Regions from separate parts of the Saccharothrix mutabilis subsp. mutabilis genome, predicted to be linked through region 1. Evidence: riboswitches for the same ligand, from Rfam matches in the RefSeq annotation. Region 1 holds a riboswitch; each other region holds the start of a gene.
What was found. Region 1 has a riboswitch for glycine ahead of gcvT (glycine cleavage system aminomethyltransferase GcvT). Riboswitches for the same ligand answer to the same signal wherever they lie in the genome.
Positions count from the first base shown of each region.

Region 2: another riboswitch for glycine. It lies ahead of gcvH (glycine cleavage system protein GcvH); the one in region 1 lies ahead of gcvT (glycine cleavage system aminomethyltransferase GcvT).
Region 3: another riboswitch for glycine. It lies ahead of gcvP (aminomethyl-transferring glycine dehydrogenase); the one in region 1 lies ahead of gcvT (glycine cleavage system aminomethyltransferase GcvT).

Region 1 is NZ_BAAABU010000005.1:162,397-168,845, reverse strand. It holds gene ABD126_RS14820 (acyl-CoA dehydrogenase family protein) at 1-193, shown strand, start outside; gene ABD126_RS14815 (CaiB/BaiF CoA transferase family protein) at 193-1,323, shown strand; gene ABD126_RS14810 (hypothetical protein) at 1,713-1,874, shown strand; gene ABD126_RS14805 (helix-turn-helix transcriptional regulator) at 2,065-2,553, shown strand; gene ABD126_RS14800 (hypothetical protein) at 2,706-3,107, shown strand; gene ABD126_RS14795 (DUF3817 domain-containing protein) at 3,129-3,431, shown strand; gene ABD126_RS14790 (hypothetical protein) at 3,428-3,667, shown strand; glycine riboswitch at 3,698-3,790, shown strand; glycine riboswitch at 3,792-3,892, shown strand; gene gcvT (glycine cleavage system aminomethyltransferase GcvT) at 3,998-5,098, shown strand; gene glyA (serine hydroxymethyltransferase) at 5,113-6,378, shown strand.
Region 2 is NZ_BAAABU010000010.1:58,484-64,932, reverse strand. It holds gene ABD126_RS22165 (ABC transporter ATP-binding protein) at 1-45, opposite strand, end outside; gene ABD126_RS22160 (hypothetical protein) at 94-480, opposite strand; gene ABD126_RS22155 (hypothetical protein) at 486-668, opposite strand; gene ald (alanine dehydrogenase) at 1,050-2,156, opposite strand; glycine riboswitch at 2,357-2,448, shown strand; gene gcvH (glycine cleavage system protein GcvH) at 2,596-2,976, shown strand; gene ABD126_RS22140 (L-serine ammonia-lyase) at 2,983-4,347, shown strand; gene ABD126_RS22135 (hypothetical protein) at 4,950-5,240, opposite strand; gene ABD126_RS22130 (hypothetical protein) at 5,278-5,535, opposite strand; gene ABD126_RS22125 (glutathione peroxidase) at 5,775-6,260, opposite strand; gene ABD126_RS22120 (ABC1 kinase family protein) at 6,257-6,449, opposite strand, start outside.
Region 3 is NZ_BAAABU010000007.1:7,392-13,840, reverse strand. It holds gene gcvP (aminomethyl-transferring glycine dehydrogenase) at 1-2,118, opposite strand, end outside; glycine riboswitch at 2,272-2,362, opposite strand; gene ABD126_RS17805 (MerR family transcriptional regulator) at 2,536-3,102, opposite strand; gene ABD126_RS17800 (bifunctional nuclease family protein) at 3,653-4,126, opposite strand; gene ftsR (transcriptional regulator FtsR) at 4,269-4,913, opposite strand; gene garA (glycogen accumulation regulator GarA) at 4,946-5,410, opposite strand; gene gcvH (glycine cleavage system protein GcvH) at 5,524-5,925, opposite strand; gene clsA (cardiolipin synthase ClsA) at 5,965-6,449, opposite strand, start outside.

The DNA.
Region 1 (6,449 bases):
CACCGCGGCGATGGCCAAGTGGTGGTCCACCGAGCGGCTGTGCCGGGTCGTGGACGAGTGCGTGCAGCTCTTCGGCGGGTACGGCTACATGACCGAGTACCCCATCGCCCGCGCCTGGGCGGACGCCCGCGTCCAGAAGATCTACGGCGGGACGAACGAGATCATGAAGGAAATCATCGCGAGGTCCCTCTAGTGGGCGGGCCGCTGGCGGGGCTCAAGGTCGTCGAGCTGGCGGGCCTCGCGCCCGCGCCGTTCGGCTGCATGGTGCTCGCGGACCTGGGCGCGGACGTGGTCCGCGTGGACCGGGTGTCCGGCGGGCTGGAGGTGCCCGGCGACGTGCTCGGGCGCGGTCGGCGGTCCATCGGCGTGGACATCCGGCGGCCGGAGGGCGCGGAGCTGGTGCTCAAGCTGGTGGAGCGCTCCGACGTCCTGGTGGAGGGCTTCCGGCCGGGCGTGACCGAGCGGCTGGGCATCGGGCCGGCCCAGTGCCTGGCGCGCAACCAGCGGCTGGTCTACGGCCGGATGACCGGCTGGGGCCAGGACGGCCCGCTGGCCGACCGGGCGGGCCACGACATCAACTACATCGCGCTCGCGGGCGCGCTGGAGCCGATCGGCCGGGCCGGGCAGCCGCCCACGGTGCCCCTCAACGTCATCGGCGACTTCGGCGGCGGCGGGCTGCTGCTCGCGCTGGGCATCCTCGCGGCCCTGTACGAGCGGGAGCGGTCCGGGCGCGGGCAGGTCGTGGACGCGGCCATGGTGGACGGCGCGGCGCTGCTGACGACGTTCCTGCACGGCATGAAGGCCGCCGGCGCGTGGGGCGGCGAGCGGGGCACGAACCTGCTCGACGGCGGCGCGCCGTTCTACGACGTTTATGCCACAGCGGATGGAAAGTTCGTCAGCATCGGCGCACTGGAGGAGAAGTTCTACGCTGATCTGCTGGTGTTGCTGGGGTTGGCGGACTCGGACGTGCCGAACCGGCACGACCCGGCCCAGTGGCCCGCCCTGCGGGCCCGCATCGCCGAAGCGGTGGCCACCCGGACGAGGGACGAGTGGGCGGCGCTGGCGGCGGGCACCGACGCGTGCCTGGCGCCCGTGCTCGCGCCCGACGAGGCCCCGGCGCACCCGCACAACCGGGCGCGCGGGACGTTTGTCGAGGTCGGGGGCCTGACCCAGCCGGGACCCGCGCCGCGCTTCGACCGCACGCCGGCCGGCGGACCGTCCGCACCGCCCGCCACGGGGCATCACACGGACGAGGTGCTGGAGTTCCTCGGACTGGGTGAAGGGGATATTGCGGAACTGCGACGATCCGGTGTCGTGGGCTAATGCGAAAAGGGTGCGACAAATCGTCCGGAGTGCTGCCGGGAAAGGGAGCGGCCGGGCCTCGGCCTAATGACACACAGTGGGTGCGTCGCGCAAGCGGGTGATGTGCTCGGGATTGCCGACGATGTGGCTGAACCTCGGTGCTCGTGCCTGGGGGAGTGGGGGCGAGTGGCCCGCACCCTGGTCATCGGCGGGTGCCGAGGGCCTCTTGATCGGCCGTTCGGGTGATGTGGGTCACGACCCACGCGTGGCAGCGTGTCCTGCCCTACGCCCGGTCGTGGGATCGCGGCGGGTTCCGCGCTCATCGTCCGGGTGAATGGGGGACCATGTGGGGTAACACGGCGGGCACGCGGCCCGCCGCCGCGCACCCTTGAACGGACGGAGAGGCACCAGTGAACGTCAAGAAGGTGGTCACGCTGGCGGCTGTCGCGCTGCTGCTGTTCCTCCTGATCACCCAGCCCGACCAGTCCGCCGAGGCGGTGAAGACGGCCCTCGGGTGGCTGCGCCAGGGCGCCGAGTCGATCATCACGTTCGTCCGCAGCCTGTTCAACTAGCCCCCGCCGCGGGGCGCGGTGGTCTGCTCACCATCCGTGATGGTCGGCCTCCCCCGTTGGACCGTCTGGGTGGAATGAGGGCTATAACGTGCTGGTAACAGGGTTTTTGACAAACCGGGGTCTAGCGGTTGTCGGTACCCGCTAATACGGTGCGCTGCATTGGCTGATCTTCGACCGACGAGGAGGCAGAATGGTCGAGGACTCCGGAGTCGACGAGCTGCTGCGGCAGTGGGCGGCCGAGCGCTCGGACGACGCCGAGCTGCGCGAGGTGAACCGGATCAAGGACGAGTGGCTGGCCGAGGCCCCGCCGTCCGCGCCGGGCATCCCCGTGCAGCGGGCGAACGGTGGACCGCGGGGCCTGGTGAAGGTCGAGTCCGCGGATCCGGCCTACGTCGCGGCGATGCGGAAGCGGGCGCCAGAGGTGCCCGAGGTCCTGCTGGCCGCGGCAGCGAGCTACTGGCAGCTCGTGGGCGACCTGTCCGAGGCGGAGGCGTGGTGGGACGCGGGCATCAGCCCGTTGGACCAGCGCGCCCTCGACTACCGGGCCGCCGGGCTCACGCCCGCCGACCTGGGACGTCGGCTCGGGCCGATGACGGTGCTCCAGCACCTGCGTCGGGGCAGCGCGGCGGCGTGGTGCGTCGCCAGGTTGCAGCGGCAGCGCCGGGACGGCGTTGCGTGATGTCGGGCGCGCCACGCGCGAGCGTGGCGCAGCGCAAGGGCGTCGCGCGGTGAGGGCGCGGCGTGGTCGGGACTAGCGTGATCGGGAGGGCGGGCTCCTGTGCGGGGAGCCCATCCCGGTCGGGGGTCGCCGACCCGAAGTACCCTTGAGCCGTGCGCAGCGGCCTCATCACCCCTCGACGTGTGGCGATCGCGGTCGCGTGCGTGCTCTCGCTGGTGGTCTGCTGCGGTCTCGCCTACTGGCAGTGGGAGCGGTTCTCCCAGGCCGGGGGCACCTTCCAGAACCTCGGTTACGTCTTCCAGTGGCCCCTGTTCGGCCTGTTCCCCGCGTTCATGGTGTGGCGGATGCGCAAGCTCGCCGCCCAGCGCCGCGCGGAGGACGCCGCTGTGGGCGCGGACACGTCGTCGCAGGTGGCGGGGGAGCCGGTGGCCGCGCCGTCGGAGCCGGTCGTTACCGTGGAGCCCGTCAGGACACCCGCGCACGACGACGAGGACGACGAGCTGGCGGCCTACAACCGCTACCTCCGCGAACTCCACGCGCGGGACCAGCGGTGAGCGAAGGCGGTCGGTAGGGCGATGAGCGGTGCGTTGGGCCGGTTCCGGTTCATGGCTTACGTGGTCGGTGTGGGCCTGCTGCTGCTCGTGGCCGCGATGGGCGTGAAGTACCTCGGCGACCAGGACGGCATGATGAAGGTCGTCGGCCCGGTCCACGGCTTCCTCTACGCGATCTACCTGGTGATCACGGTCGACCTGGCCCTCAAGGCCCGCTGGTCGCTCAAGGGCACCGCGCTGGTGCTGCTCGCCGGCACGATCCCGTTCGTGTCGTTCTACGCCGAGCGCAAGGTCGTCGAAAGCGTGAAGGCCGAGCGCGCCCTGTGACCACGCCGGCCGCCGCCACCTTCGGCCTGGCCGCCATGCCCGGTCGGGCCGTCGGCACCTTCCCGTCGGCCGTCGGCACCTCCGCGTCAGCCGCCACCACGTCCGGTCGGGCCGTCGGCACCTCCGCGTCGGCCGCCGGCGCCTCCGGTCGGGCCGCTTCCGCGTCGGTCCCGCCCGCGTCGGCCGCGCCCGTGGTGACCGGGCTCGTGTTGACCGGGCCGACCAGGCACAACTAGCGTCTGGCGGTACCAACTGAACACGGCCGTCGATGTCGCGCGGGAGAGTCCCCACCCACTACGGGGCGCCGAAGGAGCAACTCCTCCCCGGAATCTCTCAGGCACAGCTACCGCCCGACGAAGGCAACTCTGGAAAGCAGGCGCCAGCGCCTCGCCCACGGTGCAAGCCGCCCCCGCCGACGTGCGGGGTCCCGGCGAAGCTCTCAGGCTCATGACAGAGGGGGAGGCTCACTCGGACGAGGAGTCTCGATGGACCGTGTCATCCTTCGTAGCGGCAGGCCGACCCACCCGGTCGGCGCCCCTGCCGTGCCCGCCATCAGGGAGGACCCCGTGGAAACCCGCCGGACGCCGCTGCACGCCGAGCACGAGGCGCTGGGCGCCCAGTTCACCGACTTCGCGGGCTGGCGGATGCCGCTGCGCTACGACAGCGAGCTGGCCGAGCACCACGCCGTGCGCACGTCGGCGGGCCTGTTCGACCTGACGCACATGGGCGAGATCGTCCTGACCGGCCCGCAGGCCGGCGCCGCGCTCGACCACGCGCTGGTCGGCCACGCGTCCGCGATCGGCGTCGGCCGCGCCCGCTACACCATGATCTGCCAGGCCGACGGCGGCGTGCTCGATGACCTGATCGTGTACCGCACCGGTGACCAGGAGTACTTGGTCGTCGCGAACGCCTCCAACGCCGCCGTCGTGTTCGCCGCCTTGAAGGAGCGCGCGGAGGGCTTCGACACGACCGTCGAGGACAAGTCCACGGACTACGCGCTGCTGGCCGTGCAGGGGCCGAAGGCGGTCGCCATCCTCGAAGGCCTGACCGCCACCGACCTGGCCACGGTCAAGTACTACGCCTCCTACCCGACCGAGGTGGCCGGCAAGCCCGCGCTGCTGGCCCGCACCGGCTACACCGGTGAGGACGGCTTCGAGCTGTTCCTCGACCCCGCCGACGCCCCGCACGTGTGGCAGGCGCTGCTCGACGCCGGCCGGCCGCACGACCTCAAGCCCGCCGGCCTGGGCTGCCGCGACACCCTGCGCCTGGAAGCCGGGATGCCGCTGTACGGCAACGAGCTGAGCACGTCCCGCACGCCCTACCACGCCAACCTGGGCCGCGTGGTCAAGCTGGACAAGCCGGGCGACTTCGTGGGCCGCGAGCCGCTGGCGAAGGTGGCCGAGGCGGGCGTCGAGGCCAAGCTGGTCGGCCTGAAGACCGAGTCCCGCCGCGCCCCCCGCCACGGCTACGCCGTGCTGGACGCCGAGGGCAACGCGATCGGCGAGGTCACCAGCGGCGCGCTGTCGCCGACGCTGGGCTACTCCGTGGCGATGGCCTACGTGCCGCCCGCGCACGCCGAGCCCGGCACCAAGCTGTCCGTCGACGTCCGGGGCCGGCAGGAGCCCGTGGAGGTCGTCTCGCTGCCGTTCTACAAGCGCAACTCGTAGGGAGAAACCCCACCATGTCCGAGCACTTCAACACCTCCCTCGCGGAGTTCGACCCCGAGGTCGCCGAGGCGGTCGCGGCCGAGCTGCGCCGGCAGCAGGGCACGCTGGAGATGATCGCGTCGGAGAACTTCACGCCGGTGTCGGTGCTCCAGGCGCAGGGCTCGGTGCTGACCAACAAGTACGCCGAGGGCTACCCGGGTCGCCGCTACTACGGCGGGTGCGAGAACGTCGACGTGGTCGAGCGGCTGGCCATCGCGCGGGTCAAGGAGCTGTTCGGCGCGGGGTTCGCCAACGTGCAGCCCCACTCGGGCGCGCAGGCCAACGCGTGCGCCATGTTCGCCCTGCTCCAGCCCGGTGACACGATCCTGGGCCTGGACCTGGCGCACGGCGGCCACCTGACCCACGGCATGCGGATCAACTTCTCCGGCAAGCTCTACAACGTCGTGCCCTACCACGTGTCCGATGTGGACGGTCGGGTGGACATGGCCGAGGTCGAGGCGCTGGCGCAGGAGCACAAGCCGAAGCTGATCGTGGCCGGCTGGTCGGCCTACCCCCGCCAGCTGGACTTCGCGGAGTTCCGCCGGATCGCCGACTCGGTGGGCGCGTACCTGATGGTGGACATGGCCCACTTCGCGGGTCTCGTGGCGGCGGGCCTGCACCCGAGCCCGGTGCCGCACGCCCACGTCGTCACCACGACCACGCACAAGACCCTCGGCGGTCCGCGCGGCGGCGTGATCCTGACCAACGAGGCGGACCTCGCGAAGAAGATCAACTCGGCGGTGTTCCCCGGCCAGCAGGGCGGTCCGCTGGAGCACGTGATCGCCGGCAAGGCGGTGGCGTTCAAGCACGCCGCGTCGCCGGAGTTCGCCGACCGCCAGCGCCGCACGGTCGAGGGCGCGAAGATCCTCGCCGAGCGGCTGTCGCAGCCCGACGCGGCGGCGGCCGGCGTGAAGGTGCTGACCGGCGGCACGGACGTGCACCTGGTGCTGGTGGACCTGGTGGCCTCGGAGCTGGACGGCAAGCAGGCCGAGGACCGCCTGCACGAGGTCGGCATCACGGTCAACCGCAACGCGGTCCCCAACGACCCGCGCCCGCCGATGGTGACCTCGGGCCTGCGCATCGGCACGCCCGCCCTGGCCACCCGCGGCTTCGGCGCGGCGGACTTCGCGGAGGTGGCCGACATCATCGCGACCGCCCTCCAGCCGGCCGCGGACCTGTCCGAGCTGCGCTCGCGCGTCGAGGTGCTGGCCGCGAAGCACCCGCTCTACCCGAACCTGTGAGGGTTCCGCCGGCCCGCTGAGCGGGGCGGCACATGACCCCCGGCCCAACCCCAGGCCGGGGGTCATGTTCT
Region 2 (6,449 bases), on a different contig from region 1:
CTTGGTCAAGCCCTGCACCACGATGCGGCCACTGCCGTCGTGCACGCGTCCCTCCTGGATAGCGCCTGTGCGCGCCATCCTGCCTCAGGAGGGTCAGTCGGGGAGGGCATGTCGCGGTTTCGACACCACGACCGGGATCTCGGTGGTCGGCTCGCTGTCGAGGCGGCCGGTGTCGTGCCGGAACGGGTTGCGCAGCGGCTTGCGCCGCTCGCGGTGCGGCAGGCCCTCGCCGATCAGGTGCTGGTGGGCCATGTTCCACACCTGGCACGGCCACTTCCGGTGCCGCAGCACGCCGGGGCAGGCGCGGCAGCGGCCGTCGGAATCGGGCTGGTGCACGGTCAGCAGCAGCCGCCAGCAGTCCGCCAGCCGGTTGATCTCGGCCCGCGCCAGCGGCACCAGCGCCTCGGCGGCGCCCCGCTCGACGACCTCGTCCAACTGGGCCAGCCGGCGCAGCACCGCGGCGCGCAATGTCTCGTCCACCTCGCTCACATCCTGTCGGCGGCCTGGTCCAGCAGGCGGTGCAGCCTGCGGGTCTGGGTGACCGACATCACAGCCGACTCGCCCGGCGGCGCGACCAGCAGGACCCGGTCGTCCTCGACCAGCACGGTCATGGACCGGTCCCGGCCGAAGGGGTCGTGGCAGTCGATCCAGCCCTGAGGTTCAGCCATGTGCGCTCCGATCGGAGGGTGTGGCATGCGGCGGCGACGACGCCACGCGAGCGGACGAACCCGCTGCGTGACGACGGGGGGTTCCGCTGTGAGCATCGGCCGACCGGGCGTCGTGACTTACCCGTTACCCGCCGAATTCACTCGATTGCTTGAGGAAGGACACAGAACGTGTCCTGTTGGGTCAAGAATTGCGCGCAGATGGCTGGGGTGGCTGGGCACGGCCCGCCGGACCCCGCTAGGATTGGTGCTGCGCGACCCGCTCCCAGTGACCCCCAGGCTGGTTGAGCGGGTCGCGTTTTTCGTGCCCGAAGAGGCGAGAAGACGCGAGAAGGGGCGCCCACCGTGCTGGTGGACGCCCCTTCTTCATGGGATCGGCGTTCTCTAGGCCTCGAACGCCGTGTAGGTCAGGTCGTGCGCCTGCGCGACCGGCTCGTTGGTGAGCAGGCCGTCGTGCACGTTCAGGCCCAGGGCCAGGGACTTGTCCGCGCGCAGCGCCGCCTGCCAGCCCTTGTCGGCCAGGGCCACCGCGTAGGGCAGGGTCACGTTGGTCAGCGCGTAGGTCGAGGTCCGCGGCACCGCGCCCGGCATGTTCGCCACGCAGTAGAAGACCGACTCGTGCACCTGGTAGGTCGGGTCGGCGTGGGTGGTCGGGCGGGAGTCGGCGAAGCAGCCGCCCTGGTCGATCGCGATGTCCACCAGCACCGAGCCGGGCTTCATCTGCGCCACCAGCTCGTTGGACACCAGCTTCGGGGCCTTCGCGCCCGGCACCAGCACCGCGCCGATGACCAGGTCGGCCTCGCGCACGGCCTGCTCGACCGAGTAGCGGTTGGACGTGACGGTGCGCAGCTGCCCGCGGTAGAGGGCGTCGATGTGGCGCAGCCGGTCCACGTTGGTGTCGAGGATCTCCACGTCCGCGCCCATGCCCACCGCGATGGTCGCCGCGTTCAGGCCCGCCACGCCGCCGCCGATGACGACCACGCGCGCCGGGTGCACGCCGGGCACGCCACCGGGCAGCACGCCCCGGCCGCCGGACGGCTTCATCAGCGAGAACGCGCCCACCTGCGGCGCCAGCCGGCCCGCCACCTCGGACATCGGGGCCAGCAGCGGCAGCGCGCCGTTCGCCGTCTGCACGGTCTCGTAGGCGATCGCGGTCGTGCCGGACGCGATCAGCGCCTCGGTCAACGGCCGGTCCGCCGCCAGGTGCAGGTAGGTGAACAGCGTCTGGCCCTTGCGCAGCAGCGGGTACTCCCGCGCGATCGGCTCCTTGACCTTGAGCACCAGGTCGCCCTCGGCCCACACGTCCTCGGCGGTGGCCAGGACCTTCGCACCGGCGGCGAGGTACTCCTCGTCGGTGATGGCGGACCCGAGCCCCGCGCCCGCCTCGACGAACACGTCGTGGCCGCGCAGGGTCAGCTCGTGGGCGCCGGCGGGGGTCAGCGCGACGCGGTACTCGTGGTTCTTGATCTCGCGGGGTACTGAGATCCGCACGGTGGGGCTCCTTCAGCCGTTGTTACGCCAAAGGTCCGGTACTCCGAATCCACTGTCATCGTGCGAGCGGCACTAACCGGCAGGGGTCGGTTTGTGTTGAGTGAACAAGACTGGACGCGCGTTGACACCCGTCACGCCGACGACCTAGCGTGCTCGCGACCGCCCAACTGAACATCGGCCGCGGCGCCCTCCCGGGCGCCGGAACCCGAGCGGGAGAGTCCCCGGCACGTCCGGGGCGCCGAAGGAGCAAGTACCCCGCACACTCTCAGGCAACGAGAACCGCTCGGGCGAGGCGACTCTGGAAAGCGTGCTCACGCGCGCACCCACGGTGCAAGCTGTGCCTGATCGACGGTTCCACCGTCGCGACGCCGCACAGCGAAGCTCTCAGGTCCCAGGACAGAGTGGGGATCCGACCGACCGTGGCTTCAGGAGCGCTGACATGACTTTTCCGGAGAACCTGCTCTACACCGCCGAGCACGAGTGGGTCGACTGGGCGCCGGGTACCCAGGACCCCGTGGCGGTCGGCATCACCTCCTACGCGGCGGAGTCCCTGGGCGACATCGTGTTCGTCCAGCTGCCGAACGTCGGCGAGCGCGTGAAGTCCGGCGACGTGTGCGGCGAGCTGGAGTCGACCAAGTCCGTGAGCGACCTGTACGCGCCGGTCAGCGGCGAGGTCGTGGAGGTCAACCAGGCCGCCGCCGACGACCCGTCGCTGATCAACAACGACCCGTACGGCGCGGGCTGGCTGTTCAAGGTGCGCGTCGAGGACGCGACGGGCCTGCTCACCGCCGGCAAGTACGCGGAACTGACCGGGGACTGACCCGCCGTGGCGATCAGCGTCTTCGACCTGTTTTCCGTCGGCATCGGGCCGTCCAGCTCCCACACGGTAGGCCCGATGCGCGCCGCGACGATGTTCGTGGCGCGCCTGGGACACCGGCTGACGTCCGTGGACCGGGTGCACGTCCAGCTGTTCGGCTCGCTGGGCGCCACCGGGCACGGGCACGGCAGCCCCAAGGCCGTGCTGCTCGGACTGGAGGGCCACAAGCCCGAGGAGGTCGACCCGACGGCCGCCGAGGGGCGCGTGGCCGAGATCCGCGCCTCCCGCCGGCTGCTCCTGGGCGGGGTGCGCGACATCCCGTTCGTCGAGGACACCGACCTGGTGATGCACCGGCGCAAGTCGCTCCCGTTGCACCCCAACGGGATGAGCTTCACGGCGTACTCCGGGGACGAGGTCCTGGACGAGGCCGTGTACTACTCCGTCGGCGGCGGTTTCGTGGTGGACGAGCACGCCACCGGCACCGACCGCATCAAGGCCGACGAGACGGAACTGGCCCACCCGTTCAAGACCGGCGACGAACTGCTGGCGCGGACGCGGGAAACCGGCCTGTCCATCTCGGAGGTCATGCTGGCCAACGAGCTGTCGTGGCGCACGGAGGAGGAGGTCCGCTCGGGCCTGCTCCACATCTGGGGCGTCATGCAGGAGTGCGTCGAACGGGGCTGCACCGAGACCGGCGTGCTGCCGGGCGGCTTGAAGGTCCGGCGGCGCGCGGCCGAGATGCGCCAGCGCCTGGCAGCCGAGCACTACGCCACCGACCCGTTGCGGGTGATGGACTGGGTGACCTTGTTCGCCCTGGCGGTGAACGAGGAGAACGCGGCCGGCGGCCGGGTGGTCACCGCGCCGACCAACGGCGCGGCCGGCATCGTGCCGGCGGTGCTGCACTACTACACCCGGTTCGTGCCGGGTGCGTCCGACGACGGCGTGGTGCGGTTCCTGCTGACGGCCGGTGCGGTCGGCGTGCTGTTCAAGGAGAACGCGTCGATCAGCGGCGCCGAGGTCGGCTGCCAGGGCGAGGTCGGCTCGGCGTGCTCCATGGCGGCGGGCGGACTGGCCGAGGTGCTCGGCGGGACCCCGGAGCAGGTGGAGAACGCGGCCGAGATCGCGATGGAGCACAACCTGGGCCTGACGTGCGACCCGATCGGCGGCCTGGTGCAGATCCCGTGCATCGAACGCAACGCGCTGGCGTCGATCAAGGCCATCACGGCGGCCCGGATGGCCCTGCGCGGAGACGGCTCGCACTTCGTGTCGTTGGACAAGGTCATCAAGACGATGCGCGAGACCGGCAAGGACATGAAGGTCAAGTACAAGGAGACGGCGCGGGGCGGACTCGCGGTCAACGTCATCGAGTGCTAGCAGCGCTGCGCGTGCCTTGCCCTTCGGGCGCGCGCAGCGCGCTTGCTTCTGGGCTTTTCCGTCCTCCCCGTACGGCCTGCCCGAAGGGCTACCACAGATTTCCGCGGGTGCAGCCGAAATTTTTGTGAGGAACGAGCAAAAATTTTAGCGGCACCCGCGGAAATCTGTGGTTGGCTCCGCCAGGCCGTACGGGGAGGACGGAAAAGCCCCCGCTTTTGCTTTTCTCCCCGGGGGCCTGCCCGCCGGCGAGGCTCTTTTAATCTTTAGACTTCACGCTGACGCTCTCAAGCCGAACGCGCTTCGCGCTTTCTTTAGAGCGCTTCGCGCGCCAAAACGCGCGAAGCGCTCGAAAGATCAAAAGCGGCGCTCGCCGCGCGGCAGGCCCCCGGGGGGGGGGGGAAGGGCGTCGGTTCGTTCCCCGCACGGCCTGCCGGAGGCAACCACCCTTGGGGGTTCTTGGCAACCGGTGAAGCGTGGTTGCCAAGAACCCCCAAGCGCGGTTGGGCTGCGCCCAGGCCGTACGGGGAACGAACCGAGGCCCTTCCTTGGGCTAAATAGCCCTTCGAAAAGCGCGCCTGCGGCGTGTCGGGTGTCGCTTGGTGTCAGCGGGTGGTGGGGGTTCGGAAGACGCCTACTCCCTCTAGTAGGCCGCCGATTTCGTGGGCTGCCTCGAAGGGGGACAGGCGGGCGTAGCCGGCCAGGTCCCAGAATTCCGGGTTCTGCCCCGGGGCGCCCACCGAGCGTTCCGCCTCGGTTCGGGCGATGCCGAGGGCCATGCACACCGCCACCGCCGCCTCACGGGGGTCGGCGTAGAGGGCCAGTTCCGCGAAGACCCGGCCCGGCGCCGCGCCCAGGGCGAAGCGGCGCCGGGCTTCCGAGATCAGGGGCTCCATGGCCTCCACTGTGCCACGAGGCGGCCCCGCCAGCAGGTCACGAGCAGAGCACGTCCACGAAGACCGTCTTCTCCTGGTTCAGGTTCGAGATGCGCACCGAGACCGTTCCCGGGCCCGTGAGGTGCTGGTTCTGCACGTCCACGCGTTCCACGTGGCAGCCCGGCTGGTGGTCCACGGTGATCTTGTGGACGCTGACCTCCACCGCCTCCACGTGTGCTTCGTGGAACACGTACAGCTCCGGCGCGTAGTACGACCACTTGGTGTTCGTCGCCCCGTTGGTGTCGGTCCAGGTCACCTTCTGGCCTGCGCGGTGCCCACGGGTACCAGGAGGGCCGCGGCCAGGGCGGTGGCCGCCCCGGCCGCTCGTGCGAGTGGTCTCATGTCCGGTCTCCCCGCGAGTGCGGCGGGACCGGAAGGCGTGCCGCGGCGTCGGGGAGCCTTCCGGCTACCGGTCACCCCTACGCGACCGGCCCCGACGCCGCTGGGCGACGACGATACGCTTCGTGAACACCGCAGGCCAGGGACCTTTGGGCCTCAGGGCAGGACGGCCTCGATCGCCTTGACCACGTCGTCGTCCCCGGGCTCGGTGCGCGGGCGGAAGCGGGCGACGACCTCGCCCTCGGGGGAGATCAGGAACTTCTCGAAGTTCCACTGCACGTCCCCGGCCGTGCCGTCGGCGTCGGCGTGCGCGGTCAGCTCCGCGTACAGCGGGTGCCGGCCGGGGCCGTTCACCTCGACCTTCTCGAACAGCGGGAACGTCACGCCGTAGGTGGTGGAGCAGAACGTCGAGATCTCCTCCGCCGTGCCCGGCTCCTGCCCGGCGAACTGGTTGCACGGGAACCCCACCACGGAGAAGCCGGCGTCGCCGAAGCGCTGTTGGAGCCGCTCCAACCCGGTGTACTGCGGCGTCAGGCCGCACTTCGACGCCACGTTGACCACCAGCAACGCCTTGCCCCGCAACGACCCCAGGCTGCTCGGCTCGCCGGCGAGGGTGTTCACGGCGATGTCGTGGATGCTCATGTCTCCACCCTACGGGGACGGAACACCGTCACCACGACCCGCAGGCCCAACAGGACGCTGATGACCAGCAGGTTGTAACCGAACACCTGGTACAGCGTGATGTCCGGGCCGACCTTCGGGCCGCCGTCCGCGCCGAGCAGGAGCACGGCCATCAGGCCCGCGGTCGCGCCCAGCACGGTCAACATCACC
Region 3 (6,449 bases), on a different contig from region 1:
GTGCGACACGTCCGAGCCGAACCTGCCGTACTGCGCCAGGCCGATCAGGGCGTTGAGGTTCGCGCCGTCCACGTACACCTGGCCGCCGGCGTCGTGCACCAGCGCGCACACCTCGCGCACGGTGTCCTCGTACACGCCGTGCGTCGACGGGTAGGTGATCATGATGGCGGCGAGGTCGTCGCGGTGCTCGTCCACGACAACGCGCAGGTGGTCCATGTCGATGTTGCCCTGGTCGTCGCACTTCACGACCACGACCCGCATGCCGGCCATGACGGCGGACGCGGCGTTGGTGCCGTGCGCCGACGACGGGATCAGGCACACGTCGCGCTCCGCGTGGCCCTGCGCGCGGTGGTAGGCGCGGATCGCGAGCAGGCCCGCGAACTCGCCCTGGCTGCCCGCGTTGGGCTGGATGGACACGGCGTCGTAGCCGGTCACCTCGGCCAGCCAGCGCTCCAGGTCGGCGACCAGCGACAGCAGGCCCTCGGCGTCCTCGACCGGCGCGAACGGGTGCAGGTTCGCGAACTCCGGCCAGGTCACCGGCTCCATCTCGGCGGTCGCGTTGAGCTTCATCGTGCACGAGCCCAGCGGGATCATGCTGCGGTCCAGCGCGACGTCCTTGTCCGACAGCTTGCGCAGGTAGCGCAGCATCGCGGTCTCGGAGCGGTGGGTGTGGAAGACCGGGTGGGTCAGGTAGTCGCTGGTGCGGCGCAGGTCGGCGGGGATCGCGTCGGCGGTGTCGAGGTCCAGGCCGTCGACGTCGGAGACGGTCACGCCGAACGCCTTCCACACCTTCTCCAGGTCACCCCGGGTGGTGGTCTCGTCGCACGCGATCGAGACGGTGTCGGCGTCCACCTGCCACAGGTTGACGCCCAGGTCGCGGGCGGTGGCGACGACCTCGGCGGCGCGGCCCTCGACGCGGGCGCGGACGGTGTCGAAGAACTCGCCGTGCACGACCTCGACGCCGTTCTCGCACAGGCCCGCGGCGAGCACGGTGGCCAGGCGGTGGGTGCGGGTCGCGATGGCGCGCAGGCCGTCGGGGCCGTGGTAGACCGCGTACATCGACGCCATCACGGCCAGCAGGACCTGCGCGGTGCAGATGTTGCTGGTGGCCTTCTCGCGGCGGATGTGCTGCTCGCGGGTCTGGAGCGCGAGGCGGTAGGCGAGGTTGCCGTCGGCGTCCACGGACACGCCGACCAGGCGGCCGGGCAGCTGGCGCTCCAGGCCCTGGCGGACGGCCATGTACCCGGCGTGCGGGCCGCCGAAGCCGATCGGGACGCCGAAGCGCTGGGTGGTGCCGACGACGACGTCCGCGCCGATCTCGCCCGGCGGGCGCAGCAGCGTCAGGGCCAGCAGGTCCGCGGCGAACACGGCCTGCGCGCCGGCCGCGTGGATCTCCTCCACCAGCGCGGCGTAGTCGCGCACGACGCCGGACGCGCCCGGGTAGGACAGCAGCACGCCGAAGAAGTCCCCGCCCAGGCCCAGCCCCTCCAGGCCCTGCGACAGGTCGGCGGTGACGATCTCGATGCCCAGCGGCTCGGCGCGGGTCTCGATGACGGCCAGCGTCTGCGGCAGCGTGTCGGCGTCCACGACGAACTTGGCGGACTTGCTGCGGCCGGCGCGGCGGACCAGGGTCATCGCCTCGGCGGCGGCGGTGGACTCGTCCAGCATGGACGCGTTGGCCAGCGGCAGGCCGGTCAGGTCGCCGACCATCGTCTGGAAGTTCAGCAGCGCTTCGAGGCGGCCCTGGGAGATCTCGGGCTGGTAGGGCGTGTAGGCCGTGTACCAGGCGGGGCTCTCCAGGACGTTGCGGCGGATCACCGGCGGGGTGTGGGTGCCGTAGTAGCCCATGCCGATCATCTGGGTGAGCGGCTTGTTGCGGGCGGCCAGGGCGCGCAGCTCGGCCAGCGCCTCGGTCTCGGTGGCGGGCGCGGGCAGGTCCAGCACCAGTTCGCGTTCCCGGATCGACTCGGGCACGGCGCGCTGGGCCAGCTCCTCCAGGGAGCCGACGCCGATGACGTCCAGGATGCGGGCCAGCTCGGCGGGCCGCGGGCCGACGTGCCGGTCGGCGAAGGGGGTGCCGTGCTCAAGGGCGGCGAGGGGGATGCGGTCCTGCGTCATGTAAGGCGCCTTTCGCGGGCTACGGACACACTTCTGCCGTTGCCCTCCCCCTCTGTCTTCTGCCCGCGGACGGGCGCCTGAGAGCTTCACCCGGCGTGGCCGGGCTTGCACCGTCGGCGGGGTCCACGTGCCCGACCCGCTTTCCAGAGGCGTCTCACCCGTGCGGTCCTTGCGCCTGAGAGGTTCCGGGGAGGATTTGCTCCTTCGGCGCCGAGACTGGCTCGGACTCTCCCGCACGGGATAAAGCGACTACGCGCGAATCGTACCCGGCAGGTGAACGTCTCCCGGCACGGACGCGACGCGGATCTCACAGGTTTGGCGCGGCGGAGCAGCGGGTACCAGGCGCTCGTGCCGCTCGCGCCGTGGAGTCCGAGGTCAGCCGATGGCCCGTGTCCGCTCGCGCCGTGGGCTCCGGGGTCAGCCGATGGCCCGCGTCCGCCTGCGCCGGGACAGCTCGTCGTTGGGCGTCTCGTCCACCGCGAGCCCGTCCGCGCGTTCCGCGGGGAACTCGTGGATCGTGCCGCTGATCTCCCGCATGGCGCCGCTGACCGCGATGCCGAACACGCCCTGGCCGCCCTGCAGCAGGTCCACGACCTCCTCGGGCGAGGTGCACTCGTAGACCGTGGTGCCGTCGCTGAACAGCGTGATGCGGGCGAGGTCCTGGACGCCGCGGCGGCGCAGGTGGTCGACCGCGACGCGGATGTTCTGCAGGCTCACACCGGTGTCGAGCAGCCGCTTCACGACCTTGAGGACCAGGATGTCCTTGAACGAGTAGAGCCGTTGGCTACCGGAGCCGTGGGCACTCCTTATCGTCGGGTTGACCAGGCCGGTGCGGGCCCAGTAGTCGAGCTGGCGGTAGGTGATGCCCGCGATCTGGCACGCGGCCGGGCCGCGGTACCCGACGAGTTCGTCCGGCAGCGAGGAGTCCGGGAACAGCTCACCCTGTTCGCCGGTTCCGGCCCGGATGGGCGCTTCCTCGACCACGCCTGCCTCCCCTCGGTCCGGCCAGGACTGGCCGGCGACCAACGTGAAGCCGCCCCGGTGCCCGAATCACACCGTGGCAATTCACCTGAGTTCGACGGTAAGACCGCCTAGGGGGCAGGTCAACGCGACGCGCTGAGCGTGTCGCGTCTCAACCTCAGGTTGAGGTTGAGAGAGACGGGCGTCGTAAGCCATTCGGGTGACGTTTAGTGATCGTTTAGCGGACCGGTGCTGACTTTGTGTAATCCGGAGGTGTGACACCGGGGGGTGGCACGCGGGGCTGATCCACAACGCACCGCACACACCCACGAGGGGCCGGCTTCCAGCTCGCGGCGCGACGCCGGCCTCTCGTGGGTGCTTGACAGACCCACCGCAGACTCCCCCGTGTCCCGCTCCACCGCCACCTGAGACCCACCGCCGACACGCCGCCCACCCAGCGCCGCCGTCCCAGCCGCCGCCGTGCCTGCCTCACCGCCCCGGAAACGATCAGGCCCGAAAACGATCAGGCCCGGGACGCGACCGCCGTCCCGGGCCCTACCGCGAGAACCGCTGCTCAGGTGTCCGCGCCGCGGAAGTCCTCCGGCGAGACCGAGTCCAGGAACTCCCGGAACTTCTCGACCTCGTCCTCCTGCTCGTCCGGGATGATCAGCCCCGCCTCGGCCAGCACCGACTCCTCCGCGTGGATCGGCACGCCGATGCGCAGGGCCAGGGCCACCGAGTCGCTCGGCCGCGCCGACACGCGCACGTCGCCGTCGAACACGAGTTCCGCGAAGTACGTGCCCTCCTGCAGGTCGGTGATCCGCACCTGCTCCAACTGCCTGCCCAGAGCGCCGATGACGTCCTTCAACAGGTCGTGCGTCAACGGCCGCGCGGGCCGGACACCCTGCTGCTCCAGCGCGATCGCGGTCGCCTCCACCGAGCCGATCCAGATCGGCAGGTAGCGCTCGCCCTCGGTTTCGCGCAGCAACAGGATCGGCTGGTTGGCGGGCAGTTCCACCCGCACGCCCACGACGCGCATCTCGCTCATCGGGTCTCGCCTCCCTCAGCGCGCTGAAATCCTGGCGTCCCCGCTACCACGAGGATCCCCCACGTACCCCTCCGACGCTACCCGCCAAGCGGGCCTTGTGCGCAACCGCTCCGAAAATGCGGATCACGATGCGGAAACGGCTCTACCTGGGCGGAACGCCGCCACCGGGCACGTCGCGCAGGCCGATTTTCACCAAGAGTGTGTGCAGCGTTACGGAGAGCGCCGCCAGCTCGCGCACGACTTCGTCGGCCCGGCCCCGCGACCTCGGGTCGCGCCGCCTCGCCAGGACGACCTGCTCCACCAGCGCCACCTCGCGGTCCGCCGCCGCGCGGAACGGGCGCAGGTGCCGCGGTTCCAGGCCGTACTGGGCCAGTTCGCGCACGGTCGTCGCCACCTGGAGCGCGTCCTGGTCGTAGAGACCCGGACGGACCAGGCCGTGCTGCTCCAGCTCGGCCAGCGACGCCGCGTCCAGGCCCGAACGCGCCAGCAGTTCGTCGCGGCTCATGCGCTGCGGCGCGGCGGGGCCGTCCTCGACCGCGCGGAGCACCCGCGCCGAGGAGTCCGCCGCGTCCAACTGCTCCTTGATGACCTTCAGCGGCAGGTAGCGGTCGCGTTGGGCGGCCAGCACGTAGCGCAGCCGCTCGACGTCGGCCGTGGTGAACTGGCGGTACCCCGCGGCGGTGCGTGCCGGGCGGACCAGGCCCTCCGACTCCAGGAAGCGGATCTTGGAGATCGTGACGTCGGGGAACTCCGTCCGGAGCTGCGCGAGCACCGCGCCGATGCTCAACCCCCCGCGTTGTGGCCGCCCGGCCGCCGCCGTCACTGCGCCCCCTGACCCCCGGCGCCCGGACCGGTCAGGAACACGAGGCGGAACTTGCCGATCTGCACCTCGTCGCCGTTGGCGAGCACCGCCTGGTCGACCGGCTCGCGGTTGACGTAGGTGCCGTTGAGGCTGCCCACGTCGATCACCACGAACTCGCCGCCCTCGCGGCGGAACTCGGCGTGCCGCCGGGAGACCGTCACGTCATCGAGGAAGATGTCGCTGTCCGGGTGCCGTCCCGCGCTGGTCGTGTCGCGGTCGAGCAGGAACCGGGAACCCGCGTTCGGACCGCGCTTGACCACCAGCAGGGCCGACCCGGCGGGCAGTGCGTCGACGCCGGCGACGGCCGGCTCCTGGGCGGGCGCCTCGGCGCCCTCGACCTCGGCGAGGAAGTCGGCCCGGAAAACGGAGGTCCGCTCCGGGGACTGCTCGGGCGGAACGCCTGGCCCGTCGTTCGTGGTCACCTGAGCTCTCCTCCTGCTGCTGGAACCGTCTCGTCCTTGAGAACCTATCGTGCCCGAACCCTGGTCTGAGGAGCGGCTCCCCCACCGACCGAAGAGCCGCCGGAAGATCGACGTCACCCCTGCTCCGCAATCTCCTGGTACGCCGCCGCGTCGAGCAGGTCGTCCACCGCGCCCGGGTCGGTCAGCCTGAGCTCCACGATCCACCCCTCGCCGTACGGGTCGGAGTTGACCAGGTCGGGCTGCTGGTCCAGCGAGTCGTTGCGCGCGACGACCTCGCCCGCCAGCGGCGCGTAGATGTCGGAGACGCTCTTGGTGGACTCGACCTCGCCGAGCGTCTGGCCCGCGCCGACCTGCTCGCCCAGTTCCGGGAGCTGGACGAACACGACCTCGCCGAGTTGCTCCTGGGCGTAGTCGGTGATGCCCACGCGCACGGTGTCCTCACCGGTGCGCAGCACCCACTCATGTTCCTCGGTGTACTTGAGCTCCTCGGGAATCACCGCGGTGCGCTCCTTCATGACGGTGGATCTTCGCTGCCGGATCTTCCCACGACCGGTTCAGACCGGCGCGACCCCCGGCCGCCTGCGCAGCGCGAGGAAGAACTGGTAGACGTACAGGGCTCCGGACCACAGGTACAGCGCCCCGCCCCAGACCATGAACGCGTAGGCCACCGGTCGGGCGACCTCGGCGGCGGTGGAGGTGCCCTGGGCGAGCAGGAGCATCGGGAAGGCGTAGAGCAGGTTGAACGTGGCGCCTTTACCCAGGTAGGTGACCTCGAACGGGCCGTAGCCGCGCAGCCGCAGCACCGGCAGGCACGCGCCGACGACCAGTTCGCGGCCCACCAGCACGGCCGCCACCCACCAGGGGACGATGTCGCGCACGACGAACGCCACCAGCGTGGCCAGGATGTAGAGCCGGTCGGCGGCCGGGTCCAGCAGCGCGCCGAGCCTGCTCATCTGGTTGAGCCAGCGCGCGACCTTGCCGTCCAGCCAGTCCGACAGGCCCGCCGCGACCAGCACCACCAGCGCCCAGCCGTCCTCCC